Regions from separate parts of the Pseudomonas sp. EL_65y_Pfl2_R95 genome, predicted to be linked through region 2. Evidence: predicted binding sites of a transcription regulator. Region 2 holds the regulator's gene; each other region holds the start of a gene.
The links. Region 2 encodes sigma-54, which starts transcription at its own class of promoters, with help from an activator protein. Its sites were predicted from a motif close to ANTGGCATNNANNTTGCTNT; they were not measured.
Positions count from the first base shown of each region.

Region 1 (10,771 bases), 630 kb from region 2:
ACTATTAAAGCCTGTTTGAGCAAGTGTTATGCCACATTAGCTTTATTGGTTTTGATAACTGCATAAACAGATTCGCCCGACGCTTTACAACGTCAGGCGAATAATAGGGAGGATAACGTGTTTTTGGACAGTTGACGCTCTGCGACCCATGCGATGCATCACAGGGTTGGAGCTTTGGTCGCGTGGTTAACGCTCTTTTCAGCCACCATTTTGGCTGCGACAAAGCCTCAAAAATCTGCAAGACCATGGTGGCCAAGCTTCGCGTTGACCACCCTAGACCGGCCGCCACTGCGCTTAAACAACATGCTGTTTAAGCGTAATAATCAACCATGCTGCGGGGTATACCTTGCAGCGTTGTGCGCTGCTCGACGCTGGTTATCGACAACTCCTCTTCATGACCGCCATTGAGCGATGAGCCTGACGAACCACGATTTCTGTCGCTATCCGCCTGTTGCTGATTCTGCCCCTGGCCTTGCCAGCCACGACCCTGGCTTGGATCTGACACGCTGACATCCTGCAAGTTAATGCCCTGCTGAACGAACATTTCACGCAAACGATGCATTTGCCCTTCTAGGCTATCGCGCACCGCGGCGTTGGCACTGGCGAACGAAATCTGCGTCTGATCGTTGCTCATATGAATACGCACGTCCAAACGGCCCAGATCAGCTGGATCCAACTGAATTTCTGCGGATTTAAGGTTTTGGCTCGACAGATACATTACCCGGTCGACAACGGCCTCAGTCCAACCACTCTGCTGCATGGCGATCGGCGTGCCCACCACTGGAATTTTCGGGGTCAACGCTGTTTGCTGAGTGATCGCCTGGCTGAGGGAATTGAGCTTGCTGACGAAATTCTCGGGCGGCGTATCAGCAGAACTTTCCTTCAGGCTATCCAGTGCATCTGCGGTCAGATCGGTTAAGTTGAACTCCCCCGATAAGCTTTTCTCGGCGGCCTGCAACTTGGAACCCATGACACTCATGGCACTGGCAAAACTCTGATCAGGGTTGCCAGCAGCCTGTGCTGCGAGCGCACCCGGTGATTTCTGCTCAGCATTTGCCGCCGCTTGCGCCTTGCCGATGTCCAGCGCCATCTTCACTGCAGGCATCTGATTCATCGCGTCCAGATCCGCATCGAAGCTGGCATCGGTCATGCTCGCCGGGCCTGAGCTTTTAAAGTTAGCCGTGACGGCCGTCATTCCCGCCAGTTGGTCTGCGTTTAACTGCAAACCGAACAGGTCATCGCTGTCTTCGGTTGATGGCGGAGTATCGGCCTGGGCATCCTGGCCTTCAGCTTCGCCGTCGCCCTGTGAGGCAGCGGGGTCAGTCGGCAAAGAATTGCCGCTATCGGCAACCGTTTGCGGCTGAGCATCGCCATTGGCCTGGGCACTGGCATCGTCAGTTGCCTTGGCCTTTTGCTCATTGGCCGCCTTTGCTGCGCCATTCGTGCGCTCAGCCGGCTTGGCCTGACGCTCATTGGCGTAAACCTCAGCAAAGCTGGAAGCCTCGCGGCCACGGGGTTCAGCCGGTTTTGCTTGAGGCTTGGCCGCCGCAACCTTGGGCTTTAAATCAACTGCTGGTTTGAGCAGTAAGTCAGCTGCACCGGACATCGGCACTCTCCGTACGGATTGGTTCGTATTGGAGAGATAGCAAGAGCCAGGCCAAGTTGTGCAGCGATCAGATAAGAAGAGGTTAAGCGGTGTTTAACCAAGGCCGCTTTCATCAGATTTTAGACGCATGAATCTCATGCACAAAAACTGCTTTGACGGTCATCATTTCGGTTTTGATCTGGGCCAACAAACCCTCGATTACCGATTGATTTTGCTGGTCAGCCGCGCACTCCAGCGCTTGGCATAAGTGCGCCAACTCAAGCGCACCGACATTACCGCAACTTCCTTTGAAGCTGTGAACAGCCTCACGCAAAGCTGTACTATCATGCTCTGCAACCGCCTGTTGGGCCAAGCGTAAGCGCTGGTCAGAGTCGGTCAAATACGCTTCGAGCAATATCGCATACTCGTCACCCATAATGTCCTTCAGTCCTGCAATTACTGCCTTATCAACATGAATAACCACGCGCGACACTCCCTGACCCGCAATTGCTAAAAAAAGCTGGGCACACACTAACGTCGCCGTCGCAGAAGACCAAAGGCTTTTTAATCGTTTCAGCCAGACGGCAGTTTAAAAGGGCTCACGACCCGCTAAGCGCTGCGACAATTCATCAAGCATTTTCTGCTCGCGCTTGTCCTCAAGTTGTCGTGCTTCATCCTGATAACGCTGGATCAACTTGCGTAAGCCTTCGAGACGCGCGTACCGCTGCTGCCAAACCTGGCGAAGTTTGTCGACGTTGCTGCGGTGCCAATAAAGGCTTTGCTGCTGCTGGGTGATGGCCGTTTCGAGCTGGGAAAGAAAGCGCTGATAGTTGATTAACCATTGCCCGGAAACGCCGCGCTGCCCTTCCGTCATCCACTGTTGCTGGTAATCGGCTCGGTAACGCTCAAGCTCGCCCAGCTTAACCTCCGCCTGGCCTTGCTGGGCTTGTGCACGCCCCAGTTGCACGGCGGCTTCACGCTCAGCGCGCTCGGCCATATCGACCACCGGCGCCAGTTGTTTAGCGCGACCTTTACTCATGCCTAGGTGTTGTTACTGGGCGGATTGAATGTGCTTACAAGCTGCGCGACGCTGTGTTCGAGGCTCACGCTTTCATCCAGCGCCTGGCGCAAATAAGCCATCATTTGCGGGCGTTTGGCGATGGCCAGATCGGTGTCTGCATCGCCACCTGGCACATAAGCGCCAACACTGATCAGGTCACGACTCTGTTGGTAGCGCGACCACAGTTGCTTGAACCGTTGCGCTTGCTGTTGATGCTCGCGGGTCACCACTTGCGGCATGACCCGGCTGATCGAAGCTTCGATATCAATAGCCGGATAATGCCCCTCTTCAGCCAGGCGCCGGCTCAGCACAATGTGGCCGTCGAGCACACCACGCGCCGCATCGGCAATCGGGTCTTGCTGGTCATCGCCCTCGCTCAACACGGTATAGAAGGCGGTGATGGAGCCGCCGCCCTCCTCCGCATTGCCTGCGCGTTCGACCAGTTTTGGCAACTTGGCAAACACTGAAGGCGGATAGCCTTTAGTGGCGGGTGGCTCACCAATTGCCAAGGCAATTTCCCGCTGAGCCTGAGCAAAACGGGTCAATGAATCCATCAGCAGCAATACATTTTTGCCCTTGTCACGAAAGTATTCGGCAATTCGGGTGCAATAGGTTGCCGCCCGCAAACGCATCAGAGGCGCATCATCCGCAGGCGAGGCCACCACCACGGAGCGTTTAATGCCCTCTTCACCGAGGATCTCCTCGATAAATTCCTTAACTTCCCGGCCCCGCTCACCAATGAGCCCGACCACAATAATCTCGGCCTCGGTAAAGCGTGTCATCATGCCTAGCAGCACGCTTTTACCCACGCCAGTACCGGCAAACAAGCCCAAGCGCTGTCCGCGCCCCACCGTCAGCAAACCGTTGATCGAACGTATGCCCACATCCAACGGCTGATCAATCGGGTGGCGTTTCATGGGGTTGATTTGCGGGCCATCCATCGGCACCCAGTCTTCGGCCTTCATTCGCCCTTTGCCGTCGAGTGCAGCGCCAGTGCCATCAAGCACACGGCCGAGCATCGACATACCCATGGGCAAGCGTCCGGTGTCGGGTAAAGGTACAACCCGCGCCCCCGGTGCAATACCCGACAAGCTACCGACCGGCATCAGGAAAATTTTGCCATTGGCAAAGCCCATGACCTCGGCTTCAACCTGCAAGGGATGATAGCTGCCCTCGTTGATCACCATGCATCGGCTGCCCAACGAGGCGCGCAAGCCTTCGGCCTCGAGGGTCAGGCCGACAACGCGCAGCAAACGACCTTCGACCACAGGCGAGGCCGGCAGCTCAATCGTCTCGCTGTAGCCGCTCAGACGCTTGGCAAAACTGACGCGTTCAAGCTTCACTGGCGGGCTTTTCCGGGCTTTCGAGCGGGATCTGAATGTCGGCTTCCAAGGGATGCACTGCCTGTTCGCGCTGCTGTTCAAACAGCTGCTTGAGGGCTTGGGATATACGGGTTTCAACGGTCGCATCAATCCGGCTGTTGGCACACTCGACCCGGCAACCACCGGGGAGCAATGACTCATCCTCTAGAATTTTCCAGTTTTCTTCGTGGCGGTCACGCAGGGTCTTGATGATGTCGTAGTCTTGCGGATTAAGGTGAATACGCACCTTGTCATCACCAATCGGCAATAGCTTTAACGCTTCGCGCAACACCTGGCGAATCTGGCTGGAGTCGCGATCCAGCTCGCGCTGAATCACCTCGCGCGTGATGCGGCTGACCAAGTCGATCATGGCCGCTTCAATTTGCTGGTCCTGCTCGGCGATGGGCTCAAACAGCTGTTCCATAATCCGCTCAAGCCCTTCAAGCTTGCTGGCTAAAGCGGCGTCGGCTTCTTGCTTGGCCTTAAGCTGACCGGCGTGATAGCCATCGCGCTCGCCGGTTAATAAACCTTCGTTATAGGCCTCCTGACGAATCGCTTCCAGCTCATCCAGTGTCAGCGGCTTGAGATCTTCCAGGGTGACGTCTTCGCTCTCGGCCGGGGCATTTGCAGTTTCGGCACTTGGCTGCTGATCAGACGCCGTGACGGCGTCCTCAGCTGGTTCCACATGCTGATCGAAGCTGGGCAATGACCAGACATCCAGTGCATTGATATCGCCGGCGCGAATAAGCTCGCTTTGTACTTCCTTAGCCATCTTGGCTTACACCATTTCTTCGCCGCCCTTGCCGCCAAGGACAATTTCCCCGGCTTCGGCCATGCGGCGGGCGATGGTGAGAATCTCTTTCTGCGCAGTCTCAACATCACTGACGCGCACAGGGCCCTTGGCTTCGAGGTCGTCGCGCAGCAACTCAGCCGCTCGCTTGGACATGTTCTTGAAGACTTTCTCCTTGATCGCCTCGTCTGCACCCTTAAGTGCGAGCACCAGCACATCAGAAGACACTTCACGCAGCAGCGCTTGAATACCGCGATCATCCACATCGGAGAGGTTATCAAACACAAACATCAAGTCTTCGATCTGCGATGACAGGTCTTCATCGACTTCACGAATCGAGTCCATCAACTGCCCTTCAACCGAGCTGTCGAGGAAGTTCATGATATCTGCCGCACGCTTGATCCCGCCCAGGCTGGCGCGACTGGTGTTGGAGTTACCGGAGAATTGTTTCTCCAGAATCAGGTTCAATTCTTTCAGGGCAGCCGGCTGCACAGTGTTCAACGAAGACACCCGCAAGACGATATCCAGACGCACTTTATGGTCGAAGTGGCTGAGCACCTCGCCCGCTTGGTCCGGGTCGAGATAAGCCACCACAATGGCTTGAATCTGCGGGTGCTCGTAGCGAATCACATCAGCCACTGCGCGCGGTTCCATCCATTTGAGGCTGTCGAGGCCACTGGTGCTGCCACCGAGCAAAATCCGATCGATCAAGTTGCCGGCTTTGTCTTCACCGAGGGCCTGGGTGAGCATTTTGCGAATGTAGCCATCGGCGCCAACACCCAAGCTGGTCTGGTCGCCGACAATATCGACAAACTCACCCATGACCAATTCAACTTGGTCACGGTTGATATTGCGCATGCCAGCCATGGCCACGCCGACCTTCTGCACTTCCTTCGGCCCGAGGTGACGCAGCACCTGCGCCGCATCGGTTTCACCCAAGGACAGCAGCAGTATGGCGGCCTTCTCGACCTTATCTAACTTGGCGTTCGCGCGACCTTCACTCATCGTCGTTGATCCACTCTTTAACTACCTGAGCAACCCGGCCCGGATCTTCGGCAACCAGACTTTTAATTGCGTTGAGCTGAGCGTCATAGCCTTCGCTGGGGCTTGGCAACAAGATGCTTTGCGGACCGCCGAGGCTAACCCGATCAGCCGCCAAACCGCCGGCCATGTCACCTAACTCTACATCGCCGTCGGGGCCACCGGCCACCGACATTTCACGACTTTTTCCGCCGCCCGTAATGTTGTTCAACACCGGACGCAGCACACCAAAGACCAGCACCAGAATAAACAGTACGCCCAGGACTTGCTTAACCGTGTCCCAGAACCATGGCTGGGTGTAGAACGGAATATCTACAATTTCCTCACCAGTAACCGCACTGAAGGGTGTGTTGATGACGCTGACGCTGTCACCACGGCTTGCATCAAATCCCACTGAATCTTGCACCAGGCGGGTAAAGCGCGCCAACTCATCGCTGCTCCACGGCACTTGGGTGGTTTCTCCCGTTGCCGGATCAACTTTAAGTTGATCGTCCACCACCACCGCGACAGATAACCGGCGCAGGCGACCTTGCTGTTGCTTGGTATGGCTGATCGAACGGTCCAGCTCATAGTTGCGGGTCGCTTGTTCACGCTTGTCAGCCGGGAATGGCGCCAGCATCGGCTGGCCGGTCGTCGGATCCATCACTTGCTGACCATTGGCGTCGAGCAATGGCTGGCCGGCAGCGACTGGACCGGCTGGTCCTGCAGCGGCTGGCGCGTTTGCCTGCTGCGGCGCATTGGTCGGCGTCGGCGGCTGATTACTCAACGCGCCCGGTACACCTTGCGGCGGTAGACTGCTGCTACGCTGTTCATCGGTTTTCTGCTCGCTGCGCAGTGCCGGCTGATCAGGGTTGAACATCTCTGATGTGGACTCAACGGCGCTGAAATCGACATCAGCCGAAACCTCGGCTTTATAACGGCCTGAGCCTAGAACCGGTTGCAGAATATTGTGTACGCGCTGGGTCATCAGGCTTTCAAGGCGACGGCTGTAGTCGAATTGTTTGCCCGCCATGGTCAATGCTGAGTTCTCTTGCTGATCACTGAGCAGGTTGCCTTTCTGATCCACCACGGTCACGTGCGACTTATCCAGCTCGGGTACGCTGGTCGCCACTAAATTGACGATCGCCATCACCTGGCTTGGCTCAAGGCCCCGCCCCGAATACAGCTCAACCAGCACCGAGGCGGTGGGCTTGCGGTCATCGCGCACAAACACCGAGCTTTTCGGGATGGCCAGATGCACGCGTGCGGCCTTGACGTTGTTAAGACTGGAAACCGTACGCGCCAACTCACCTTCAAGACCACGGCGATAGCGCGTGGCTTCCATAAACTGGCTAGTGCCAAGGCCTTGCTCTTGGTCAAGAATTTCAAAACCCAAGGTTTTGTCGCTCGGCGCCACACCCGCTGCCGCCAGACGCATGCGCGCACGCGCCATGTCATCGGCCTTAACCAATAAGGCGCCTGAGTTTGGCTCAACGGTGTAAGCAATATCCGCCGCCGACAGGGTTTGCATCACTTGCGATGCATCCATGCCATCGAGGCTGCCGTAAAGCGGGCGATAGTCTGGCTGCTGCGACCACAAGACCACAGCAAAACCGATCGCCACGCTGGCCGCCAAACCGACCATAAGGCCGACCTGACGAAGCATGGTCATTTCGGAAAGGTTTTCCAGAAATGTAAGCCCGAACAACGGCTTTTTCGAGCCGTCAGAACCGCCAGTGGTAGCCGGCATATTTGCCGAGAGTGCGTCAGCCATGATTCAAATTCCGCCTTTAAACCGGCATCTGCATGATGTCTTGATAAGCCTGAACCAGTTTATTGCGCACCTGGGTCATGGCCTGGAATGAAACGCTGGCCTTCTGCGACGCCACCATCACGTCAGTCAGATCAACGCCGCTCTTACCCATTTCAAACGCTGTGGCCAATTGGCTGGACGCCTGCTGGGTTTCATTCACCTTGCCAACGGCCTGACCGAGCATGTCAGAAAAGCTCGGGGCACCCGGCTCGGGTGTCGCTGACACAGGTTTTGGACGCGCCATGGCTTCCGCCTGCATGGAACGCATTTCCAACATCAGTCGATTAAATTCAATGCCTTGGCTCATACCTTCCTCCACTGGCCGCTTTCTTTTTGACGCTTCGCGGCGCTATGACTAGGTATTTGCAACAAGGATGCCAGTTACGCAGGACGGGGGAATTATTCTGATCAGATAGCGTGATTGCGCGAACGCGGGTGACGCTCTCGGATGGTCGACGCTTTTTTCATCCACCATTGCGGCTTCGAATACTCGGTTTCTTTCGCACGGGCCATAGTGGACAAGCTTCGCGTTGTCACACCCTACAAGAGCCACCGTTTTCGTACGAACGGGTAACGGCCCGTGGGGTGGATGACACCTTTTTCATCCACCATTGCGGTCTCGAAAATTCAAGAACTTGCAACATCTCGGTGGCCAAGCTTCGCGTTGACGCCCCCTACAAAGGGCGCCGTTGGCACCCGTAAATGCGTGCTAATGGTTGGCGCTTAACTGGCGTAAAGGTAGGCCTCAACATCCATGCCGGCATCGCGCATCTGCGCCAGCTTGTAGCGCAAGGTCCGCGGGCTGATGCCCAAGCGCTCTGCTGCCTCTTTGCGGCGGCCACGCTCGGTGCGCAAGGTATCAATAATCACCTGAAACTCGCGGCGACGAAGATCTTCGCCCAAAGCCCCGGATTCTTGCGCGGTCACCTCTTCGATCAGCACCTCGCCTGACACTGTCTGTGTCACAGGCGCAGACCGTACGGCAATCGGCGCCAAAGAACTGGTGCCCACTGGCGCCGCGAGACATAGATCATGCGGCTCAACCTTGCCACCTTGCTGCAAAATCAATGCGCGCTGCACCGCGTTATCCAACTCCCGGACGTTGCCCGGCCAGGCGTGCGCCAACAAACAGGCTTGGGCCTGAGCGGAAAATCGCACCGGGGCGTGGTTCATTTTTTTGACGTGCTTGGCCAGCAATCGCTCAGCCAAAGGCACGATATCCGCAGGCCGCTCACGCAGTGGCGTCCACGCCAGCGGAAACACCGAAAGCCGGTAGTACAGATCTTCGCGAAAACGCCCCGCCGCCACATCACCGACCATATCGCGGTTGCTGGTCGCCAGTACGCGAATGTCCAGCTCAATCGGCTTACGCCCGCCAACGCGCTCGACCTCACGCTCCTGCAACACACGCAACAATTTCGCCTGTAATGCCAACGGCATTTCAGAAATTTCATCGAGCAAAATAGTGCCGCCGTTGGCCAATTCAAACTTGCCCGGCGCACTGGTCACGGCACCGGTAAACGAACCCTTCTCATGGCCAAACAAGGTGGCTTCGAGCATGTTGTCCGGAATCGCTGCGCAGTTGATCGCAATAAATGGCTTGTTCGCGCGGGGCGATTGATCATGGATATAGCGGGCCAACACTTCCTTGCCGGTGCCCGACTCGCCAGTGATCAACACCGTCGAGTCGCTGCGCGCCACGCGGGCAGCCAGATCGAGCAGTTGTACGCTGGCGGGCTCAACCGCAACCGGGCCTTGTGGGTCATCATGGGCAATAACCCCGCGCGCGTGCAGATCAACCAAGGCCAGCAGCGCTTTGGGCTCAAAAGGTTTAACCAAGTAATCGGCGGCGCCTTGACGCATGGCATCCACGGCGCGTTCAACAGCACCAAAGGCGGTCATCAACAGCACCGGCATCTGCGGCAACCGCTGGCGAATAGCCGCAAGCAATTGATGGCCGTCCATACCCGGCATATTGACGTCAGTGATCACCAAGCCAAAGGATTGCTGCTCCAGCACCCGCAGCGCCGCTTCGGCACAGTCCACCGCCTGGTAATCATGACCGCCAATGCTCAAGGTATCGGCCAATGCTTCACGTAGCGCGCGGTCGTCTTCGACCAATAGAATTTTAGCGGCCATGCGGGCTACTCCTGAACAATCGTGGGTGCCGTGCAAATCAACGGCAATATCAATAATGCGCTGGTACCGCGCCCTGGCTTGGACAGCAACTTCAGCTCACCCTGGTGGGCTTTGGCCACAGCCTTGACCACCGCAAGCCCCAGGCCGGTGCCTGTGGTTTTAGTGGTAAAGAACGGCTCGCCCAAACGCGCCAGGGTCTGAGCGTCAATACCAGGACCGTCATCACTGATGCATAGGCGCAAGGTGTTGGCGCGGCTGTACAGATGTATTTTCAAACGGGCTTCGCGCCCACAGGCTTGAATAGCGTTCTCAACCAAATTCAGTGCAGTGCCAACCAAGGTGTCGCGGTTGCACAGCAATTCGCCGCTGTAACTGTCGCATTGCCAGCGCACCTGCATGCCCTGCACATGGGTTTCGCCCGCTGCGCGCAAGGCAGAGAATAAGGCTTTCGGGCTGATGCGATCCGGCAGTGGTAAGTCGCCACGGGCAAAAATCAACATGTCGCGCACTTGGTGTTCAAGCTCATGCAGGCGTTCTTTCAAGCGCCCGGCAAAGCGCTGCTGCTGTTCCGCGGGTAGCACTTGTTCAGTCAAGTGACTGGCATACAGCAAGGCGGCAGAAAGCGGTGTACGGATCTGGTGAGCCAATGAAGCAACCATTCGGCCCAACGCTGACAAGCGCTCATGCCGGGACAGTTGGTCTTGCAGGCGACGAGTTTCTGTCAGGTCAGTGAGTAGCACCAGTTGACCCGGTTCGCCATGCAGTGAACGGGTGGCAATCGCCAGACGCCTGCCATCCTTGAGCGAGACTTCATGACCATCGTCTTCACGCGGGGCAAAGCTGCGGGCGATAACTTCACGCCAGAGCATGCCTGCAAGCGGTTTGCCTAACAGGTTGCGCGCCACCGGGTTTGCCTCGCGCACGACACCTTGGCCGTCGATCACTATCACCCCGCCGGGCAGCAGATCGAGCAAGCTTTGCAGGCGCAGGGCCAAGCGTTCTT
Region 1 is NZ_CAXAOV010000001.1:514,149-524,919, forward strand. Features, by position in the region: gene AACY09_RS02450 (flagellar hook-length control protein FliK) at 311-1,606, opposite strand; gene AACY09_RS02455 (Hpt domain-containing protein) at 1,719-2,069, opposite strand; gene fliJ (flagellar export protein FliJ) at 2,175-2,624, opposite strand; gene fliI (flagellar protein export ATPase FliI) at 2,627-3,988, opposite strand; gene fliH (flagellar assembly protein FliH) at 3,978-4,778, opposite strand; gene fliG (flagellar motor switch protein FliG) at 4,785-5,801, opposite strand; gene fliF (flagellar basal-body MS-ring/collar protein FliF) at 5,794-7,590, opposite strand; gene fliE (flagellar hook-basal body complex protein FliE) at 7,607-7,936, opposite strand; gene AACY09_RS02490 (sigma-54-dependent transcriptional regulator) at 8,353-9,768, opposite strand; gene AACY09_RS02495 (sensor histidine kinase) at 9,774-10,771, opposite strand, start outside.
Region 1: AACY09_RS02450 (flagellar hook-length control protein FliK) is a predicted target of sigma-54. The motif match lies at 1,643-1,662, and genes of this name have one in related genera.

Region 2 (10,771 bases):
TACTTCTAGGGATCTTCTGAAAAAGGTAGCGAGCGAAGAGAGTACAAGGCGAAAAGATGCGAGAACCGCTCGGGGTCGCGGCCGACTTTAGTTGTCCTAAATGAGCATTTGATTCGCATAGCTCACCCCTTCGGGGCCGTACTAAAGTACGTTCAGCCTGAAGGCTGTGAGCATTTTTCAACTTAGTAATCTCTAGCGCAGTAGTTTTTCGGAGTTTCCCTAACCGAACATTGTCTTCTCAGCGAGGCCTCCCCATGAACATGCCCCAGACCGCTACTCCGCCAGTGACCAGCCAGCTCAAGCTGGATGCTCACTGGATGCCGTTCTCTGCCAACCGTAACTTCCATCGCGACCCTCGGTTTATTGTGTCCGCCGAAGGCAGCTGGCTGACGGATGACAAGGGTCGCAAGATCTACGACAGCCTTTCGGGCCTGTGGACCTGCGGTGCCGGGCACTCGCGTAAAGAAATCCAGGAAGCTGTAGCCAAGCAGTTGGGCACCCTCGATTACTCACCAGGCTTCCAGTACGGCCACGCGCTGTCGTTCCAGCTTGCCGAGCAACTGGCGGATTTATTGCCTGCGGGTCTGGACCACGTGTTTTTCACCAGCTCGGGTTCTGAGTGCGCTGATACCTCGGTAAAAATGGCCAAAGCCTACTGGCGCCTGAAAGGCCAGCCAGCCAAGACCAAGTTTATCGGCCGTGCCCGTGGCTACCACGGCGTGAATATTGCGGGTACCAGTCTCGGCGGTATCAACGGTAACCGTAAAATGTACGGCCAGTTTATGGACGTCGATCACCTGCCGCACACGCTGCAGCCGGGCATGGCGTTCACCAAAGGCATGGCTGAGACGGGTGGCGTCGAGCTGGCCAATGAACTGCTGAAGTTGATCGAGCTGCACGATGCGTCAAACATCGCTGCGGTTATCGTCGAGCCAATGTCCGGTTCTGCCGGTGTGCTCGTGCCGCCAGTGGGCTACTTGCAGCGTCTGCGCGAAATCTGCACCCAGCACAATATCCTGCTGATTTTTGATGAAGTGATCACCGCGTTTGGGCGTATGGGCAAATGGTCGGGTGCTGAGTACTTCGGTGTAACCCCTGACATCATGAACACGGCCAAGCAGATCACCAACGGTGCAGTACCGCTGGGCGCAGTAATCGCTTCCAGTGAAATCTATCAAACCTTCATGAACCAGCCATCGCCCGAGCACATGGTTGAATTCAGCCACGGTTACACCTATTCAGCGCACCCGGTTGCCTGTGCTGCCGGTCTGGCTTCGCTTGAATTGCTCAAACGTGAAAATCTGGTGCAGCAAGCGGCTGAAATCGAACCGCATTTCGCCACTGCACTGCATGGTTTGAAAGGCGCCAATCACGTTGTGGATATTCGCAACTGCGGCTTGGCCGGCGCTATCCAGTTGGCCCCGCGCGATGGCGATGCGGTGATTCGTCCGTTCGAAGCGGGTATGGCCCTATGGAAAGCCGGGTTCTATGTTCGCTTCGGTGGCGATACCCTGCAGTTTGGCCCAACCTTCAATGCCAGGCGTGAAGACCTTGACCGCATGTTCGATGCCGTCGGCCAAGCGCTACAAGGGGTGAATTAATGACTAAACGTATCCAGGCGGTCGCCACTGTTCAGGTTGATAACAGCGATGTCATTGTCACCGAGTGGCGCTTTGCACCGGGTGCCGAGACAGGGGCCCATCGCCATGGTTACGATTATGTAGTGGTGCCCATGACGGCGGGCACCCTGCTGCTGGAAACGCCCGAGGGCGAGAAACATGCAACCCTGGTGGCTGGTCAGTCATACTTTCGCAAAGCCGGTGTTGAGCACAATGTGGTCAACGCCAGCGCGCACGAAGTGGTGTTTGTCGAGACCGAAATCAAAGTTGCCCAATAAATCTTTGGGTGGTTGCCAGCGGCGACCATCTTGTCTGGATTCCCTGACGCGTTGAAGCGCACTCAACCGTCTTACAGTATTTGCTAACGGAGAGTTCCATGAGCCAAGTTAATCACCTAATCGATGGTCAGCCAGTTGCCGGTACCGGCCGTACCGCAGACGTGTTCAATCCGTCTACGGGTGAAGTTATTCATCAGGTTGCACTGGCTGATCGTGCAACTATCCAGCAAGCCATCGACTCGGCCAAAGCCGCTTTCCCCGCTTGGCGTAATACCCCGCCAGCAAAGCGTGCGCAAATCATGTTCCGCTTCAAGCAATTACTTGAGCAGCATGAAGCCGCTATCTCGAAGCTGATCAGTGAAGAGCACGGCAAAACCATTGAAGACGCTGCCGGTGAACTGAAGCGCGGTATCGAGAACGTCGAGTACGCCTGTGGCGCGCCGGAAATTCTCAAGGGCGAATACAACCGTAACGTCGGCCCTAATATCGATGCCTGGAGCGACTTCCAGCCAGTCGGCGTTGTAGCCGGCATCACCCCATTCAACTTCCCAGCGATGGTGCCATTGTGGATGTATCCATTGGCTATCGTTTGCGGCAACTGCTTTATCCTCAAGCCCTCCGAGCGTGATCCAAGCTCGACGTTGTATATCGCGCAACTGCTGCAGGAAGCCGGCCTGCCAAAAGGTGTGATGAACGTTGTTCACGGCGATAAAGAGGCGGTTGATGCGCTGATCGAAGCGCCAGAAGTTAAAGCCCTGAGCTTTGTCGGTTCGACGCCGATCGCTGAATACATCTATTCCGAAGGCACCAAGCGTGGCAAGCGCGTTCAGGCGCTGGGCGGCGCGAAAAACCACGCCGTGCTGATGCCTGATGCTGACCTCGATAACGCTGTTAGTGCATTGATGGGCGCGGCTTACGGTTCATGCGGCGAACGTTGCATGGCGATTTCGGTTGCGGTTTGTGTGGGCGACCAGATTGCTGATGCAATGATCAAAAAGCTGGTGCCACAGATCAAAGCATTGAAAATTGGTGCGGGTACCTCGACGGGGCTGGACATGGGCCCGCTGGTAACGGGTGTTCATCGCGACAAGGTCAAGGGCTATGTCGATGCAGGCGTTGCTGCTGGCGCCGAGCTGGTTGTCGATGGCCGTGGTTTTAGCGTGGCGGGCAATGAGAACGGCTTCTTCCTCGGTGGGTGCTTGTTCGACCGTGTGACCCCTGAAATGAGCATCTATCAGGAAGAAATCTTCGGCCCGGTGCTGTGCGTTGTTCGCGTCAACAGCCTCGAAGAAGCGATGCAGCTGATCAACGATCACGAGTACGGCAACGGTACCTGCGTTTTCACCCGTGACGGCGAGTCGGCACGCTTGTTCTGTGACGAAATTGAAGTCGGTATGGTTGGGGTCAATGTGCCGCTGCCAGTACCGGTTGCCTACCACAGCTTCGGCGGCTGGAAGCGCTCGCTGTTTGGCGACCTGCACGCCTACGGTCCGGACGGTGTACGTTTCTACACCCGTCGTAAGGCTATCACTCAGCGCTGGCCGCAACGCGCTAGCCATGAAGCAGCATCCTTTGCGTTTCCAAGCAACGGTTAACTGGGCCTAAGCAGGCGCTCTGGCTGTTAAAAAAAGACCCGTCATATGACGGGTCTTTTTTGTCTGGATATTTTGCCTGGCGGCTCCATCTGGGAGCAGCGATCTATTCGCCTTCGTCAAAGAAGTTGTTGATCAACGCCATGATCGCCTCAAGGGCTTCTTCGTCCCGCTCGCCATCGGTTAGCAGGTGAATTGAGGTGCCTTTGCCGGCGGCGAGCATCATCACTGACATGATGCTTTTGCCGTCGACCAGATTCTCCGGGGTGCGGCCTACTCTGATACTGCATGGATACAGCGTGGCAACACCGACGAATTTTGCTGCAGCCCGTGCATGCAAGCCGAGCTTGTTGATAATGGTCACTTCACAGGCGGGCATCGCGGCGGTTCCTTAACTGAGGTCGCGGTGGCGGGTCTGGACGTTTTTGAGCTGAGCTTTGAGTGCTTTGCCCAAACGGTTGGCGATATAAACCGAGCGATGATGCCCCCCTGTGCAGCCAATTGCGACGGTAACGTAGGCGCGATTACTGGCCGCGAAACGTGGCAACCACTTGCTCAGATAGGCATGGATGTCTTGATACATCTCTTGAACATCCGGCTGGCTGTCTAAATAGTCCGACACCGGTTGTTCCAGTCCCGAGAAATCGCGCAACTCGGGCCGCCAATAGGGGTTCGGCAAGCAGCGTACATCAAATACCACGTCGGCATCGACCGGCATGCCCCGCTTGAAGCCGAAGGATTCAACCAGAAATGCGGTGCCCGGATCTGGCTTGTTCAACAAGCGCAGGGCGAGGGTGTCGCGCAGCTGATAGAGATTCAGGTGGGTGGTGTCGATCTTTAAATCGGCCAGATCAATGATGGGCTCCAGCAGCAGCGTTTCATCGGTAATGGCTTCGGCTAACGAACGGTTGTCGTTGGTCAGCGGGTGGCGGCGACGGGTCTCGGAGAAGCGTTTGAGCAGGGTTTCTTCGTTTGCATCCAGATAAAGCAGGTCGCACTGAACATTGCGCGCGCGCACTTGTTCAAGCAACTCTGGAAACATATTCAAATCGCTGGGCAGGTTACGTGCGTCAATTGACACCGCCACATTGGGGCGAGCTGAATCTTTCTGCTGGAACGCTCGCTCAGCGAGTTGCGGCAGCAAGCTGGCAGGCAGGTTATCGATGCAGTAAAAGCCGTTGTCCTCAAGTACATCAAGGGCGGTACTTTTGCCTGATCCAGAACGCCCGCTGACTATTATCAAGCGCATGTAGGTTCTCTGTCGATTAGACAACCTCTGAAAAAGGACTGTGCCAACGCCTGTTGCATTCCATCGCGACTGAACCGTCGCCTTGGCTCACTTTGACGCCTCAGGGCAAGCCTATGGCCCCGGCACTCGCCACCTTTTGCAGAGAATCCTTAGCTGTTGTTCTGGATGTCGACAACAACCTGGTACAGCTCGTCATTGCTCTGTGCCTGGCGCAGTCGTTCGCGGACATCGCTGCGGTCAAGCATGCTGGCGATTTGACGAAGTAGCTCCAAGTGCTCATCCGTGGCCGCTTCAGGAACCAGCAGGACGAACAGCAAATCTACCGGTGCGCCATCGATTGCATCGAAATCTACAGCGGAGTCGAGCCTGAGTAACGCACTGATCGGCGCGTTGCAAGCAGGCAGACGGCAGTGCGGAATGGCAATACCATTGCCAAAACCGGTGGACCCGAGTTTCTCGCGGGCAATCAGGCTTTCGAAAATGTCTTGTCCATCGAGGTCGGGCAATTCGCGCGCAACCAGGTTGGCAATCTGTTCGAGAACACGTTTTTTGCTGCCGCCCGGCACGTTCACCAAGGAACGGCCGGGGGTCAGGATATTTTCAAGTCGGATCATAGGAGTTGGGCGATATCAACGGGCCATTGCACCCTGTTGACGGTCGAGCTGCTTTTCCTTGTGCTTGATAAGTTGTCTGTCGAGTTTGTCGGTCAGTAAATCGATTGCTGCGTACATATCATCGTGTTCGGCATTAGCGACAATTTCGCCGCCTGCAATGTGTAAGGTGGCTTCGATTTTCTGTTTGAGCTTCTCGACCTCCATAATAACTTGCACATTCGTAATCTTGTCGAAGTGGCGTTCTAGTCGACTGAATTTTTCGTCGATGTAGTCACGCAGGGCGTCGGTCACATCTAGCTGATGTCCACTGATGTTGACTTGCATACCGCATTCTCCTTGTTGCCGTGTGTAAGAGACAGGCTGTTTGCCTGCCGCCGGAACACTGTGGCGCGAAAAATCCTCAGTAAACATTTCCCACGCTGGGTAATAGCAGTATGGCTACTTTATCCAAGCGCGGGGCAGTTCGGTATTGGTTGAGACGATTTTCCTGTTCATCAACTGCTACATCAATCGCTTGCGTTCACTTGAAGGCGCGATACCGAGGGACTCACGGTATTTAGCAACTGTGCGGCGAGCTACTTGAATGCCTTGTGCCTCCAGTAAACCAGCGATCTTGCTGTCACTCAACGGCTTTTTTGCATTTTCCGCTGCAACCAGTTTCTTGATAATCGCGCGGATCGCTGTAGACGAGCATTCTCCGCCTTCGGAGGTGCTTACGTGGCTGGAGAAGAAGTATTTCAACTCGTAAATGCCACGCGGGGTGTGCATGAATTTCTGCGTGGTAACCCGCGAGATGGTGGACTCGTGCATGCCGACTGCTTCGGCAATGTCGTGCAGTACCAGAGGCTTCATCGCTTCGTCACCGTAGTCGAGGAACCCGCGCTGATGCTCAACGATCTGAGTAGCGACTTTCATCAGGGTCTCGTTGCGGCTTTGCAGGCTTTTGATAAACCAGCGAGCTTCTTGCAACTGATTGCGCATAAAGGTGTTGTCAGCGCTGGAGTCCGCACGGCGGACAAAGCCTGCATATTGAGCGTTGACCCGCAGGCGGGGCATGGCTTCCTGGTTAAGCTCTACCAGCCAGCGCTCATTGTGTTTGCGCACAATCACGTCGGGCACCACATACTCCGGCTCGCTGGACTCAATCTGCGAACCCGGACGCGGGTTAAGGCTTTGGATCAGCTCGATGACCTGGCGCAGGTCGTCTTCCTTGAGCTTCATGCGGCGCATCAGTTGGCTGTAGTCACGATTGCCAAGCAAGTCCAGATAATCATTGGCGAGGCGCTGTGCTTCAACTAGCCAAGGGGTCTTGGCGGGTAGCTGGCGCAGTTGCAGGGTCAGGCATTCGCGCAGGTCTCGTGCGGCGATGCCCGAAGGCTCGAACTGCTGAATGCGGTGCAGGACGGCTTCAATCTCGTCGAGCTCGATGTCCAGTTCAGGATCAAAGGCTTCCAGAATCTCTTCCAGGGTTTCTTCGAGGTAGCCTTGTGGGTTGATGCAGTCGATCAGGGTGACTGCAATCAAACGGTCCTTGTCGGACATTGGCGACAGATTGAGCTGCCAGAGCATGTGGCTCTGCAGGCTTTCACCGGTTGAGGTGCGCGTGGTGAAGTCCCACTCGTCATCGTCACTGTTGCTGCTTGGCAAGCTGCTGGCGCTGGTCTGGTAGACATCCTCCCACGCGGTATCAATGGGCAGCTCATTGGGAATGCGTTCGTTCCACTCACCTTCTTCCAGATTGTCCACGGTTTGTGGCGCATCTTGGTGGTTGCTGCTTTCTTCGTAGGTGTCTTGTTGCTTGGGCTGCTCGACAGTTGCGGTTTCTGCGCCGTCGGCCATAGGATCCGAATTATCGAAGTCTTCGCCATCTTCCTGGCGTTCGAGCATTGGGTTTGACTCCAGCGCCTCCTGGATTTCTTGTTGAAGATCCAAGGTCGACAGTTGGAGTAAGCGAATGGCTTGTTGCAGCTGAGGAGTCATCGTCAGCTGCTGGCCCATCTTCAGGACTAGCGATGGTTTCATTGCAGACCTTATTTACCGGCGTCTCTGCGCAATCCACTACAGGGCGCCGAAGGAGGCGCCTCAAGGAAGCAAATTATATGCCTGAATTGCAGTGCTTTGCCTAGCTGTTGCCGCTTATCGGGTGAAAAAATCCAGGTTAAAGGCGGAATTCATGACCCAAGTAGACTTCTTTTACCGTCTGGTTGGCCAGAATTGCCTCTGAATCACCTTCTGCAATGAGTTGGCCATCGCTGACGATATAAGCGGTTTCGCAAATATCCAGCGTTTCGCGCACATTGTGGTCGGTGATCAACACGCCAATACCCTTGGCTTTCAAGTGATGGATGATTTGCTTGATGTCGCCAACCGAAATCGGATCAACACCCGCAAAAGGCTCGTCGAGCAAAATAAATTTCGGTGCAGTGGCCAGGGCGCGGGCAATTTCAACACGGCGCCGCTCGCCACCGGACAAGCTCATTCCCAGGTTGTCACGAATGTGGTGAATATGGAATTCCTCAAGCAGGTTCTCCAATTCAGCCTCACGGCCAGCCCGATCGAGTTCTTTGCGGGTCTCAAGAATGGCCATGATGTTATCGGCAACACTGAGCTTACGGAAAATCGAAGCCTCTTGAGGCAGGTAGCCAATGCCCGCGCGCGCGCGGCCGTGCATCGGCTGATGGCTGACATCGAGGTCGTCAATCAGGATGCGACCCTGGTCAGCCTGGACTAAGCCCACAATCATGTAGAAGCAGGTGGTTTTACCTGCGCCGTTAGGGCCGAGCAGGCCGACGATTTGGCCGCTGTCTATGCTCAGGCTAACGTCACGGACAACCTGGCGGCTTTTATAGCTTTTCGCCAAGTGTTGGGCTTTCAATGTAGCCATTAATTACTGCCCTTGGGTGGGTTTGTTCTTCGGCTGAATCACCATGTCGATGCGCGGGCGCGGCGTGGTCACTTTGGTGCCATTTGCGCGGCCAGCATTGACGATTTGGCGCTGGGTATCATAGACAATTTTCTCGCCTTCGAAGGTATTGCCCTCTTGGATGACCTTGGCCTGGTCAATCAGCACGATGCGCTCGTTGGCGGAAAAGTACTGAATGGTCAGGCCGTAGGCTTTGACGATCTCTTTGTCGACTGCAGGCTTTTGTTCATAGTACGCAGGGCGCCCGACGGAGGTGAAAACATCAACTTCGCCCTTGGCATTCTGCGTAATAGTGACGGTGTCACCGGTGATTTTCATGGTGCCTTGAGTGATTACTACATCGCCACGGTAAACAGCAACGCCTTGTTTATCGTCGAGTTCTGCACTGTCGGCCTGTACGCGAATCGGTTGATCGCGATCAGTTGGCAAAGCCCAGGCATGAACGCTTCCTAGCGATGCACCCAGGCTGAGTAGAAGGGGGAGGGTTTTAACGAACCTCATGCTGGCCTCTTACGTTGGACAGCAGGAGCATCCGGCTGTCATTTAAATACGCTTTCATTCCTTGCGCCGTGGTCACCCCATTGGCTGCGTCAATTCTAACGGCTTGCTGGGTCTGCGCATATTCCTTATCGGGAATTACCGTAAGACGGCTGGTTGTCAGCAGGGTTGGGCGACCTTTTGCATCCGTGCGTTCAACGCGGACTTTGTCGATCAGTTCGACCTCTTTGCCGCCGGGTGAAACTTCACCTTTTTCACTTTGCACATGCCACGGCAGCTCTGTACCGCGGTACAGCAACAGGTCTGGCTGGGTCAGATAGGAAATATCCGAGTCCTTGGCATGTTCGACTTTGTCGGAGGTCAGCTCGTAATGCAATGTGCCGTCAGGCTGATATTGCACCGTTTTTGAATTGACCACATAAAAATCAATAGTATTTTGCGCAGCGGTTTTCGCCGGTTTGTCCGCGAAGCTGTCAGGGTTGATATTCCAGTAGCCCGCTGCGGCGACTATCAGCACGCCGAGCACGAGGAGCAAGATGTTTAATGGTTTGCGCATAGTTTGCTGTTCTACAGGTAGGCTGCTTGAGCCGCTTCAAGGGTGCCTTGGGCGAGCATGATTTGTTCGCAGAACTCTCGCGCCGCACCTTCGCCGCCTCTGGCTTGAGTCACCGCGAACGCATGCTCGCGCACAAAAGGGTCGGCACTGGCGACAGCCATGCCTAAACCTACGCGGCGAATGACCGGCAGGTCGGGCAGGTCGTCGCCGAGGTAGGCAACTTGTTCATAGTTTAGGCCGAGTTCGCCAAGTAGCTCGTCGAGCACTGCAAGTTTGTCTTCGCGCCCTTGGTAAAGATGCTGAATACCAAGGTTTTGTGCGCGGCGCTCAACTACCGGCGTGGTGCGTCCGGTAATAATCGCGGTGCGCACACCCGAGTTGATCAGCATTTTGATGCCGTGACCGTCGAGGGTGTTGAAGGTTTTAAATTCGCTGCCATCGACCAGGAAATACAGTTTGCCGTCGGTGAGAACGCCGTCTACGTCAAAAATTGCCAGTTTTATCGCGCTGGCGCGTTGTTTGAATTCTGGGGTCATTACATTACTCCGGCGCGAAGCAGGTCATGCATATTCAGCGCACCTACGGGACGATCGTTGTCATCAACTACGACGAGCGCGCTGATTTTATGGTCTTCCATGATCTTCAAAGCTTCAGCTGCAAGCATTTCGGCGCGGGCAGTCTTGCCATGAGCGGTCATGACTTGGTCAATGGTTGCTAGACGTAGATCAATTTCGCGGTCCAGAGTTCTGCGCAAGTCGCCGTCAGTGAAGATTCCGGCGAGCAAACCATTGCAATCCGTTACAACGGTCATGCCCAAGCCCTTTTGGGTCATGATCAGCAGGGCTTCTCGAAGCGAGGTGCCAGATTTTACCGTAGGCAGGCCATCGCCGGTGTGCATGACGTTTTCGACTTTCAACAGCAAGCGTCTGCCCAGTGCCCCGCCTGGATGGGAAAAGGCGAAGTCTTCAGCGGTAAAGCCACGCGCTTCAAGCAGTGCGATCGCCAGTGCATCGCCCAGCACCAAGGATGCAGTGGTTGATGACGTTGGGGCCAGGTTAAGCGGGCAGGCTTCTTTCGATACGCTGGCATCGAGATTCACTTCGGCGGCTTTCGCCAGCACTGACTCCGGGTTTCCGGTCATGCTGATCAGCTTGATACCCAGACGTTTGATCAAGGGCAGCAGGGTCACGATCTCGGCGGTTGAGCCTGAGTTTGAGAGTGCCAGCACCACGTCGTCGCGAGTGATCATGCCCATGTCGCCGTGGCTTGCTTCCGCGGGATGAACAAAATAAGCGGTGGTGCCGGTGCTGGCTAGGGTTGCCGCAATTTTATTGCCGACATGGCCTGATTTACCCATGCCGACCACTACCACGCGGCCTTTGCTCGACAGAATCAATTCGCAGGCACGGACAAAATCACCATCAATTCGCGGCAGCAATTCT
Region 2 is NZ_CAXAOV010000001.1:1,146,603-1,157,373, reverse strand. Features, by position in the region: gene AACY09_RS05510 (aspartate aminotransferase family protein) at 255-1,601, shown strand; gene AACY09_RS05505 (cupin domain-containing protein) at 1,601-1,897, shown strand; gene AACY09_RS05500 (CoA-acylating methylmalonate-semialdehyde dehydrogenase) at 1,996-3,492, shown strand; gene AACY09_RS05495 (HPr family phosphocarrier protein) at 3,596-3,868, opposite strand; gene rapZ (RNase adapter RapZ) at 3,881-4,738, opposite strand; gene ptsN (PTS IIA-like nitrogen regulatory protein PtsN) at 4,888-5,352, opposite strand; gene hpf (ribosome hibernation-promoting factor, HPF/YfiA family) at 5,368-5,676, opposite strand; gene AACY09_RS05475 (RNA polymerase factor sigma-54) at 5,854-7,374, opposite strand; gene lptB (LPS export ABC transporter ATP-binding protein) at 7,511-8,236, opposite strand; gene lptA (lipopolysaccharide transport periplasmic protein LptA) at 8,240-8,776, opposite strand; gene lptC (LPS export ABC transporter periplasmic protein LptC) at 8,763-9,329, opposite strand; gene AACY09_RS05455 (KdsC family phosphatase) at 9,341-9,865, opposite strand; gene AACY09_RS05450 (KpsF/GutQ family sugar-phosphate isomerase) at 9,865-10,771, opposite strand, start outside.

Region 3 (10,771 bases), on a different contig from region 2:
TAGAACTCGCCATCTGCCAATACCCGCAGCAGGCGAGTCTGAGTGTCCGCTGGCATGTCGCCGATTTCATCGAGAAACAGGGTGCCGCCATCGGCCTGTTCGAATCGGCCGCGGCGTTGGTTGGCGGCGCCGGTAAAGGCCCCTTTTTCATGACCAAACAGCTCGGATTCCATCAAGTCTTTGGGAATCGCTGCCATGTTCAGGGCTATAAAGGGTGATGAAGCTCTCGGGCTGTGCCGGTGTAGCGCGTGCGCAACCAGTTCTTTACCTGTGCCTGACTCGCCGTTGATCAACACTGTGATATTGGAGTGTGACAGGCGGCCAATGGCGCGAAACACTTCCTGCATCGCCGGCGCTTCGCCGATGATTTCGGGGGTTTGGGTTTCAACCACCGGAACACTGAGGTTCTGCTGTTCTTGTGCATGCTGATTGGCGCGCTTGACCAAAGACACCGCTTCATCAACGTCGAACGGCTTGGGCAGGTATTCGAATGCGCCGCCTTGATACGAGGCGACCGCGCTGTCGAGGTCGGAATGTGCAGTCATGATGATGACGGGCAAGCGCGGGTGCAGCTCCTGGATGCGGGCAAGCAGGTCGAGACCACTCACCCCGGGCATGCGAATATCAGAAATAATCACATCAGGCTGTTGGCGCGACAGTCGGGTCAGCAAACCATCAGCGTTGTCGAAGGTTTGTGTGGTCATGCCTTCTTGTTGCAAGGCTTTTTCCAGTACCCAGCGGATGGAACGGTCGTCGTCGACAATCCAGACGGTTTCACTACGGCTCATGGCTGAGTTGCTCCTTGTTCCAGCGGCAGGAAGATCGAGAATACGGTGTGACCCGGATGGCTTTCGCATTCGATCAGGCCTTGGTGCTGACTAATGATGTTCTGGGTGATTGCAAGGCCAAGCCCGGTGCCATCGGCACGGCCACTGACCATTGGGAAGAAGATGGTTTCAAGCAGTTCGGCCGGGATGCCTGGGCCGTTGTCGATAATTTCGATCTTGGTCACCAGGCGATGCCGCACATGGCCAATGGTGAACTGGCGCATTGCCCGGGTGCGCAGGGTGATGCGGCCCAAGCGCATATCGTTCAAAGGGAACAGCGCCTGCATGGCATTACGCACGATATTGAGCATGGCCTGAATCATTTGTTCGCGATCGATCAGGACATCAGGAATGCTTGGGTCATAGTCGCGCACCAATGTGATGCACCCTTGGCTTTCGGCTTCGACCAGGCTGCTAACGCGTTCGAGCACTTCGTGCACATTGGTCATCGACAAGGACGGCAGTTTGTTTGAACCGAGCATGCGGTCAACCAAATTACGTAGACGGTCTGCCTCTTCAATGATCACGTTGGTGTAATCCTTGAGGTTTTCTTCGGGCAGTTCACGGGCCAGCAGTTGAGCCGCACCACGGATGCCGCCCAAGGGGTTTTTAATCTCGTGGGCCAAACCTCGCACCAGTAATTTGGTGGTTTCTTGCTTAGAGAGTTGCGCCTCCTCTTTGGTGATGCGCAGCATGCGATCCCGGGGAAATACTTCGAGCAGGAGCAAGGTTTTGCCGCGACTGATCACCGGCGTAACCGCGTAGTCTACTGTGAGGTTTTGTCCGGTAACCGAGGTCAGTACCGCCTCGCGCTTGTTGAATGGATGCGCTTCCTCTACCGCTTGGCGTAATGAACTGAGCGCTTCGGCAGACTCGGTAAAAAGCTCACTGATGAATTGGCCGTGGCTGCGCTGGCCGCTAACGGCGAGAAGCATTTCGGCAGCTGGATTCATGTACTCAAGACGCAGGTCGGCGTCGAGTAACAAGGTGGCGGTTGTCAGGTTATCGAGTAACAGGCGGTGCAGCGCGTCATTAATAATCATAGGCATCGGCTTCCGGCAGTGGCTATGAAAATGCAAGAAGCAAACCAAAGCCCTGAAAAGTAGCGTTTTACCCGCGTAAATAGCGACAACGCCCGCAAATAGGTGTAGGGCGCCCTACACAGAGCGACCCAAAACAGGGAGAGTATAGAAGTCGCTGCGCCGTAGCGCACCTAAGTGGTGCGATGGACGACTTGGCTACATAAAAGGGACGAAAGGGATGTCAGTTTCTTCTTCGGGTTTATCTTTCAGGGGGCATTCGGGGCGCACGCCGAAGTCTTTAATTTTGCAGGGATTGACCTGACGTTTTTGCGCCAGTGAAGTGCGCAGCAGGTGGAACGGCTGGCTGGGTGTGCGCTCAATGATGCGTTCATTTTGATCAATGATTTCGACGGCTAACTGATGGGTGCCGCGGTCAATATTCTCGAGCGGAAACACTGGGCTGCGGCCTGTCTCGCCAACGGTTTCTCCGTCGAGTATCAAACGAAAGCTATGGCCGGGCAGCAGTTCGGGTTCGCTGGTGGCGCTGACAATCAGGTTTCCCGCGTTGTCGCGAATCGTTGCGTCGGGTTGCGGCACCAAAATGCGCAGCATTTGATAGGACAACACCACTGGTTGATTCTGCTCGACTTCAGGCTTGAGTTTGATGGTGGGTGTCATGCCATTGATTGGGGCCATTTGGACTGGCTTGGCATTACCGCCCCTGGGTTGGTCGGTAAATACCCGATTCCCTTCTGCATCTATATAGGTGTAGACCTGCGCCGAGGCGGACAGGCTGCCGAGCAGCAATAAACAGGTTAAAAATGCACGCATCAAGGGGCTGGCTTTGGTTTGGGAGCGAATGCCGGGCTGTTGTTGGTGTTGACCCGCTGCACGGTAAAGGAAATGGTGTCGCTTTGTTGCACGGTACCGCTGGTGCTGATCACTTGCACGGCCAGTGAGTGCTCGCCGCGATCAACATTATTCAGTTGCAGGCGTGGCACGTTCGAGGGCTCGCCGTAAGGCTTGCCATCGAGCAGAAGTTGGAGGCGGTGGGCAGACGACAGGCGGGGCTGAATATTAACGCCGACACTAAAGGTGCCGTTATTGGCACGTAGCGCTGCTTCGTCGGGCAAGCCTGTCAATTCGAGCACCTGATAGGACGCCTGAGCTTGTACGGCTGGCTCGGAGCTTTGATCGTTGATCGGCGCTTTCGGCGCTTGCATATCGACTGTATTGGTTTCGGGTAGCTCAATGGTTTCGGTCTTGGCCCCATCCGGGGGTTCATTGGTGAAAACCGTATTGCCGTTGGCGTCGGTGTACTTATATATCTGCGCGCTGACCGGTAGAGCGGCTGCGAGTAAAAGGCAGGCAATTAGTGTGCGCATGAGTGATCTCTCAACTTGGCTTATTGATTAAGATTGCACTGCTTGGCGCTACTGGCAAGCGTCGGCATGTTGCAGTGTGTGCAGGCGCATAAAATATCAGGCTGAATGGTAAGGCTTGAGACCGCAATGGTGGCCGAAAAAAACGTCGGCTACCTTAAGGGAGCACCAGTCATTAGAGGATTTTGCCTATAAAAAAGGCCACCCGAAGGTGGCCTTTTGTCGTACTGGCTGGATTAGACGCTGTAGTACAGGTCGTATTCCAGTGGGTGTACGAAGGTGCGTACTTTGATTTCTTCTTCGTGCTTGAGCTCAAGGTAAGCATCGATGAAGTCGTCGCTGAATACGCCGCCTTTGGTCAGGAACGCACGACCTTTGTCGAGTTCTTCCAGGGCTTCTTTCAAGCTGCCGCAAACCTGTGGGATCAACTTGCCTTCTTCTGGTGGCAGGTCATACAGGTTTTTGTCAGCTGCATCGCCAGGGTGGATCTTGTTCTGGATACCGTCGATACCGGCCATCAGCAGTGCAGCGAAAGCCAAGTATGGGTTAGCTGCTGGATCCGGGAAGCGTGCTTCGATACGGCGAGCTTTAGGGCTGGCAACGTAAGGAATACGGATCGAGGCCGAACGGTTACGAGCCGAGTAGGCCAGCATTACTGGCGCTTCGAAGCCAGGGACCAGACGCTTGTAGGAGTTGGTCGATGGGTTAGTAAAGCCGTTCAGTGCTTTACCGTGCTTGATGATGCCGCCAATGAAGTACAGGGCAACATCAGACAGGCCGGCATAGCCTTCGCCAGAGAAGGTGTTCTTGCCGTCTTTAGAGATCGACATGTGCACGTGCATACCCGAGCCGTTGTCGCCGTACAGTGGCTTAGGCATGAAGGTAGCCGTTTTGCCGTAGACGTCAGCAACGTTGTGCACGCAGTACTTCAGGGTCTGAACTTCGTCAGCCTTGGCTACCAGGGTGTTGAACTTAACGCCGATTTCGTTCTGGCCAGCAGTCGCCACTTCGTGGTGGTGAACTTCGATGACTAGGCCCATATCTTCCATGGCATTACACATGGCGGTACGGATTTCGTGGTCGTGGTCGCACGGCGGAACTGGGAAGTAACCACCTTTGACGCCTGGGCGGTGGCCCTTGTTGCCGCTTTCGAAATCGCCGTCAGTGTTCCAGGAACCCTGTTCAGAGTAGATTTTGAACATTGAGCCGGAGATGTCCGACTTGAACTTCACTTCGTCGAAGATGAAGAATTCTGGCTCTGGGCCAACGAAAACAGTGTCACCGATACCGGTCGACTTGAGGAACTCTTCAGCGCGCTTGGCGATGGAGCGTGGGTCGCGGTCGTAGCCTTGCATGGTGCTTGGCTCAACGATGTCGCAAACCAGAATCAGGGTTGGCTCTTCGGTGAATGGATCCAGAACAGCTGTTTCGTCAACTGGCATCAGGATCATGTCCGATGCTTCGATGCCTTTCCAGCCGTGGATAGAGGAGCCGTCGAACATTTTGCCGTGTTCGAAGAATTCGTCATCCAGCGCGTCACGGGCTGGCATGGTTACGTGGTGCTGCTTACCCTTGGTGTCAGTGAAGCGCAGGTCAACCCACTTCACGTCGTGTTCTTTAATAAGTTGAATCGACTTCGACATGCTGTCCTCCAGGCGGATAAGGCTCAATCTGTTGAGCCCACAAAATTCGAAAAAGCTCGGCGGATATTCCGCCAGTACTACCTGCCTCACAAGGGAGCAATTTGCATGCCAGTGCACTGTGATGGGCTAAATCCCGCAAACGCAGGCGCGGCGGGGCTTGATTCCATATTGCAGAGCAAGTAGCGCACCAACTTGGTTCCATTCAAAACCGGAAGGCACCAATATGGTGCGTTAAAATGTTTGCGTAAGGTTTTTGATCAAACCTTGCACAATTTCCGCTATAATCCGCGCCCGTGTTTTTTCGCGAGCTTGGCGCGCGTTGCTTCCATGAAACTAATCGTTAAAGTTTTCCCAGAAATCACCATCAAGAGTCGGCCGGTTCGCAAGAACTTCATCCGGCAGTTGGCGAAGAACATCCGCTCAGTGTTGCGCGATCTCGATCCGCAGCTCTCGGTTAGTGGTGTCTGGGATAATCTCGAGGTGGAAACAACCTTAACCGATGCCAAGCTTCTCGGCGAGCTGACTGATCGTCTTAGTTGCACGCCGGGGATCACCCATTTCCTTGAAGTGAATGAATACCCGCTGGGTGATTTCGACGATGTGCTGGAAAAGTGCAAGTTGCATTTCGCCGATCAACTACCGGGCAAAATTTTTGCCGTGCGCTGTAAGCGTGCAGGTAAACATACATTTAGCTCGATGGACATTGAGCGTTATGTGGGCAGCCAGTTGCGTCAGCAATGTGGTGCGGCCGGTATTTCGCTGAAAGAGCCCGACGTTATTGTGCGCATGGAGATTCGTGACCAACGGTTATTCGTCATCCATCACCAGCATGAAGGTCTTGGTGGGTATCCGCTGGGCTCGCTGGAGCAGACGCTGGTATTGATGTCGGGCGGCTTTGACTCAACCGTCGCCGCTTACCAAATGATGCGCCGCGGTCTGGTCACCCACTTTTGCTTCTTCAACCTTGGCGGTCGCGCCCACGAGTTGGGTGTGATGGAAGTTGCGCATTATTTGTGGAAGAAGTTCGGCAGCTCACAGCGCGTACTCTTTATAAGCGTACCCTTTGAAGAAGTGCTCGGTGAAATTCTCGGTAAAGTCGACAACAGCCAGATGGGTGTGGTGTTGAAGCGCATGATGTTGCGCGCCGCCACGCAGATCAGCGACCGCTTGCAGATTGATGCCTTGGTCACGGGCGAAGCTATTTCGCAGGTGTCGAGCCAGACATTGCCTAACTTGTCAGTCATCGACGCGGCCACTGAAAAGCTGGTTCTGCGTCCACTGTTGGCCAGCCACAAGCAAGACATTATTAATACCGCAACGCAGATCGGCACCGCCGACTTTGCCAAGCACATGCCTGAATACTGCGGTGTGATATCCATAAATCCCACCACCAAAGCCAAGCCCGACCGCATTGCTTATGAAGAAAAGCAGTTCGATATGGCGGTGCTAGAGCGCGCAGTGCAGAGCGCTACGCAGCTGCCGATCGATAAGGTTATCGATGAGCTGGGTAAAGATATTCAGGTTGAGGAAGTCAGCGAAGCTCTGGCTGGCCATGTCATTATTGACATCCGTCACCCAGACAGTGCCGAGGACGAGCCATTAACGCTGCCAGGCACTGAGGTGCAAGCGTTGCCGTTCTACGCCCTTAACAGTCGCTTTAAAGAGTTGGATCCGAGTCGTCAGTATTTGTTGTACTGCGACAAGGGTGTCATGAGTCGCCTGCATGCTCACCACCTATTGAATGAGGGGCATGCGAATGTGCGCGTTTATCGTCCGACATAAGACGCCCGGGTTGAATGGCGGTAGCATCCGCCATCGCCCTCCCGACATACAGGCGGCGTAAAAGCTGCTGAGCAAGGCAATTTGGCCATCGCTCAATGCGTTTTTACGTCGTCTAGCAGAATCTTAATACTCGTCGCCTAAACTGTGCGGCAGACCGAATCCTCTGATCGAGATACACAAGTGATCGATAATCTACGTAACATCGCAATCATTGCCCACGTTGACCATGGTAAAACCACCCTGGTAGACAAACTCCTGCGCCAGTCCGGCACGCTTGACCGTAAAGAGCTTGAAAACGAGCGCGTGATGGACAGCAACGACCAGGAAAAAGAACGTGGTATTACCATCCTGGCGAAAAACACCGCGCTGAAATGGCACGACTACGACATCAACATCGTAGATACCCCGGGCCACGCCGACTTCGGTGGTGAAGTAGAGCGCGTAATGAGCATGGTTGACTCCGTGCTGCTGGTGGTTGACGCCCAAGACGGCCCAATGCCACAGACTCGCTTCGTAACGCAGAAAGCGTTCAAAGCTGGCCTGCGTCCTATCGTTGTAATCAACAAGATCGACCGTCCGGGTGCCCGTCCTGATTGGGTTGTTGACCAGATTTTCGACCTGTTCGATAACCTGGGTGCTACCGAAGAGCAGCTCGATTTCCCAATCGTTTACTGCAGCGCCCTGAACGGTATTGCGGGTCTTGAGCACGATAAGCTCGAAGAAACCATGGACCCACTGTTCCAGGCGATCATCGACCACGTACCGGCTCCAGCCGTAGACGTTGATGGTCCGTTCCAGATGCAAATCTCGCAACTGGATTACAACAGCTTCCTAGGTGTTATCGGTATCGGCCGTATCGCTCGCGGTAAGGTCAAGACCAACACCCCAGTGACCGCTATCGGCACTGACGGCAAGAAGCGTAACGGCCGTATCCTGAAAATCATGGGTCACTCGGGTCTGCAGCGCGTTGAAGTCAACGAAGCCCAGGCTGGCGACATCGTTTGCGTAAGCGGTATGGACGAACTGTTCATCTCCGACACCCTGTGTGATCCGCTCAACGTTGAAGCGCTTGAGCCGCTGACCGTTGACGAGCCAACCGTGAGCATGACCTTCCAGGTTAACGACTCGCCGTTTTGCGGTAAGGAAGGCAAGTTCGTCACCAGCCGTAACATCAAAGAGCGTCTGGAAAAAGAGCTGCTGTACAACGTTGCCCTGCGTGTTGAAGAAGGCGACAGCGCTGACAAGTTCAAGGTTTCTGGCCGTGGTGAGCTGCACCTCTCGGTACTGATCGAAACCATGCGTCGTGAAGGCTTCGAACTGGCTGTAGGCCGTCCAGAAGTTATCATTCGTATGGTTGAAGGCGCTAAGCACGAACCATTCGAAAACGTCACCATCGACCTGGAAGAGCAACACCAGGGCCCGATGATGGAGCAGATGGGTAACCGTAAAGGCGACCTGACCAACATGGTTCCAGACGGCAAGGGTCGTGTACGTCTTGAGTACACCATTCCTGCGCGCGGCCTGATCGGCTTCCGTAACCAGTTCCTGACCATGACCTCCGGTTCGGGCATCCTGACCAGCATCTTCAGTCACTATGGTCCGATGAAGTCGGGCGATATGGGCGGTCGTGTTCAGGGCGTTCTGGTTTCCAGCGCCACCGGTAAGGCGCTAACTTACTCGCTGGAAACACTGCAGGCTCGCGGCAAGCTGTTCCTCGGCCACGGCGACGACGTGTACGAAGGCATGCTGGTGGGTATCAACAGCCGTGACAACGACCTGGTTGTTAACCCAACCAAGGGTAAGAAGCTCGATAACATGCGTGCTTCCGGTAAAGACGAAACCATCGCTCTGGTTCCGCCAATCCGTTACACCTTGGAGCAGTCTTTGGAATTTATCGAAGACGACGAGCTGGCTGAAATCACGCCTAAGTCGATCCGTCTGCGTAAGAAGTTCCTGCTTGAGACCGACCGTAAGCGTGCTAGCAAAAACTAAGTATTAGTTTTCGCCGCACGTAAAAAGCCCCTGGCAGCCAAGCTGCCAGGGGCTTTTTTGTGTCTGCGGATTGTTGGGCGATGGCAAAAAGCTTCATTGAAACTTGATTGTCACAACTCACAATCTTTTCACAATGTGTCTGCTAGGGTCTGCGACTTTAAAATCTCGGAGCATCTTTTGACGCGCTTGGCGTGTCGCTCCAGGAACGAATCGTTAGCAGGAGCGCAACATGCAGGCATCGGCAAAGGCCAATGAAGATAAATCCTGGGACTGGGCTGGGCTCGGTTGGCTGTTTCTGTTTTTCTGGTATTTCTCGGGCGTTACTCAATTATTAATTCAACTGACCGACACCACGGGGTTTGTCAGCTTTCGCCAAGCCTTTTTGATCAGCGGTATTTGGTTGATCCCGGTTCTCTTGTTCCCTAAACACACCAAATCAATTGCCGCGGTCGTGGGCGTGGTTTTGTGGGCTTGCTCTTTGGTTGGCTTGGGTTACTTCTGCATTTATGGTCAACAGTTCTCAGAGAGCGTTATTTTCGTCATGTTCGAGTCGAACATGGCGGAAAGCATGGAGTATTTTGGCCACTACTTTGTGTGGTGGATGATTCCGGTTTATCTCGCATACACCTTCGGTGCATGGTTGCTGTGGCGCAGGATTCGGCCCTTAGAGTTTGGTGTCAATCATGCGCGGATCATCAGCGCAGTGCTGTTGCTCAGCTTGATCGGCTATCCATTGGGTAGAGAGGTCAACAAGCGTGCAACCTTGGATCAGGCCTTTGCTAAGTTTGAAGAGCGGATCGAGCCCGGTGTGCCTTGGCAGTTGGTAGTGGGGTTTCGTAAATATCGCGAGCAACTCGCCAGTATGGAAAAACTCCTCGCGGGCAACGCTAAGCTCGCGCCGCTCGAAGGCATGACTGATCCGCGCGCGGACAAACCGACAACGCTTGTTCTGGTTATCGGCGAATCGACCAACCGCCAGCGTATGAGCCTGTATGGTTACCCGCGTGAAACTACTCCAGAGCTGGATAAACTGCGCGATCAACTGCAGGTGTTCGACAACGTCGTCACGCCGCGGCCCTATACGATTGAAGCGCTGCAGCAGGTGCTGACGTTTGCCGATGAGCAAAACCCAGATGGCTATCTGACCACACCATCGCTGGTGAATATGATGAAACAGGCAGGCTACAAGACCTTCTGGATCACCAATCAGCAGACCATGACCAAACGCAATACCATGCTCACCACTTTTTCCGAACAGGCGGATGAGCAGGTTTACCTGAACAATAACCTCAACCAAAATGCTCGCCAGTATGACGGCGATGTACTTGAACCCTTTGCCAAGGTCCTGGCCGACAAAGCACCGCGCAAACTGATCGTGGTGCACTTGCTCGGCACGCATATGCGTTACAAGTACCGTTACCCGGACAACTTCGAGAAATTCACCGATAAGACCGGTGCGCCGAAGTGGGTGACCGACGATCAGTTGGCAACCTACAACAGTTACGACAATGCGGTGCTGTATAACGACTTTGTGGTGTCCAGCCTGATAAAAAAATTCTCTGCGACCAAGCCAGACGGCTTCCTGTTGTATTTGTCTGACCACGGTGAGGCTGTATTTGACTCGCCCAAAGGCGGTGTAATTGGGCGAAACGAAGGCAAGCCCACCGCGCCGATGTACACCATTCCATTTATGGTTTGGGCATCCGATAAGTGGAAATCCCACGCAGCATTTGATTTCAGCAGCATCCTTGACCGGCCTTATAGCAGCTCAAACCTGATTTATACCTGGGCCGACCTGGCTGGGCTGAACTTTGGTACCTTGGATAAGAGCAAGAGCTTGGTCAGCAATAGCTTTATCGCCCGCCCGCAAATTATCGGAGACCCCTATAAACCGAGGTCATTGATTGATTTCAGTTTGATCAAGCCGAAGATTGCACCGTCGATCAAGGACGATCTGGCAACCAATTAGCCAATAGTGATGATGCTTCAAAACAAACCCTGCTAATGGCAGGGTTTGTTTGTATTGGGTAATTTAGCTGCCTAGCGATTCGGCTTGGGGATATAAGCGCAGTAGCCCGGTCGTGGACCAATTTTAGGGTGATTGCGGCAGGTCTCCGGGCGCA
Region 3 is NZ_CAXAOV010000008.1:85,832-96,602, forward strand. Features, by position in the region: gene ntrC (nitrogen regulation protein NR(I)) at 1-788, opposite strand, end outside; gene glnL (nitrogen regulation protein NR(II)) at 785-1,870, opposite strand; gene AACY09_RS21400 (DUF4124 domain-containing protein) at 2,066-2,680, opposite strand; gene AACY09_RS21405 (DUF4124 domain-containing protein) at 2,680-3,234, opposite strand; gene glnA (glutamate--ammonia ligase) at 3,468-4,874, opposite strand; gene thiI (tRNA uracil 4-sulfurtransferase ThiI) at 5,202-6,656, shown strand; gene typA (translational GTPase TypA) at 6,837-8,648, shown strand; gene cptA (phosphoethanolamine transferase CptA) at 8,878-10,617, shown strand; gene AACY09_RS21430 (YkgJ family cysteine cluster protein) at 10,689-10,771, opposite strand, start outside.
Region 3: glnA (glutamate--ammonia ligase) is a predicted target of sigma-54. The motif match lies at 4,968-4,987, and genes of this name have one in related genera.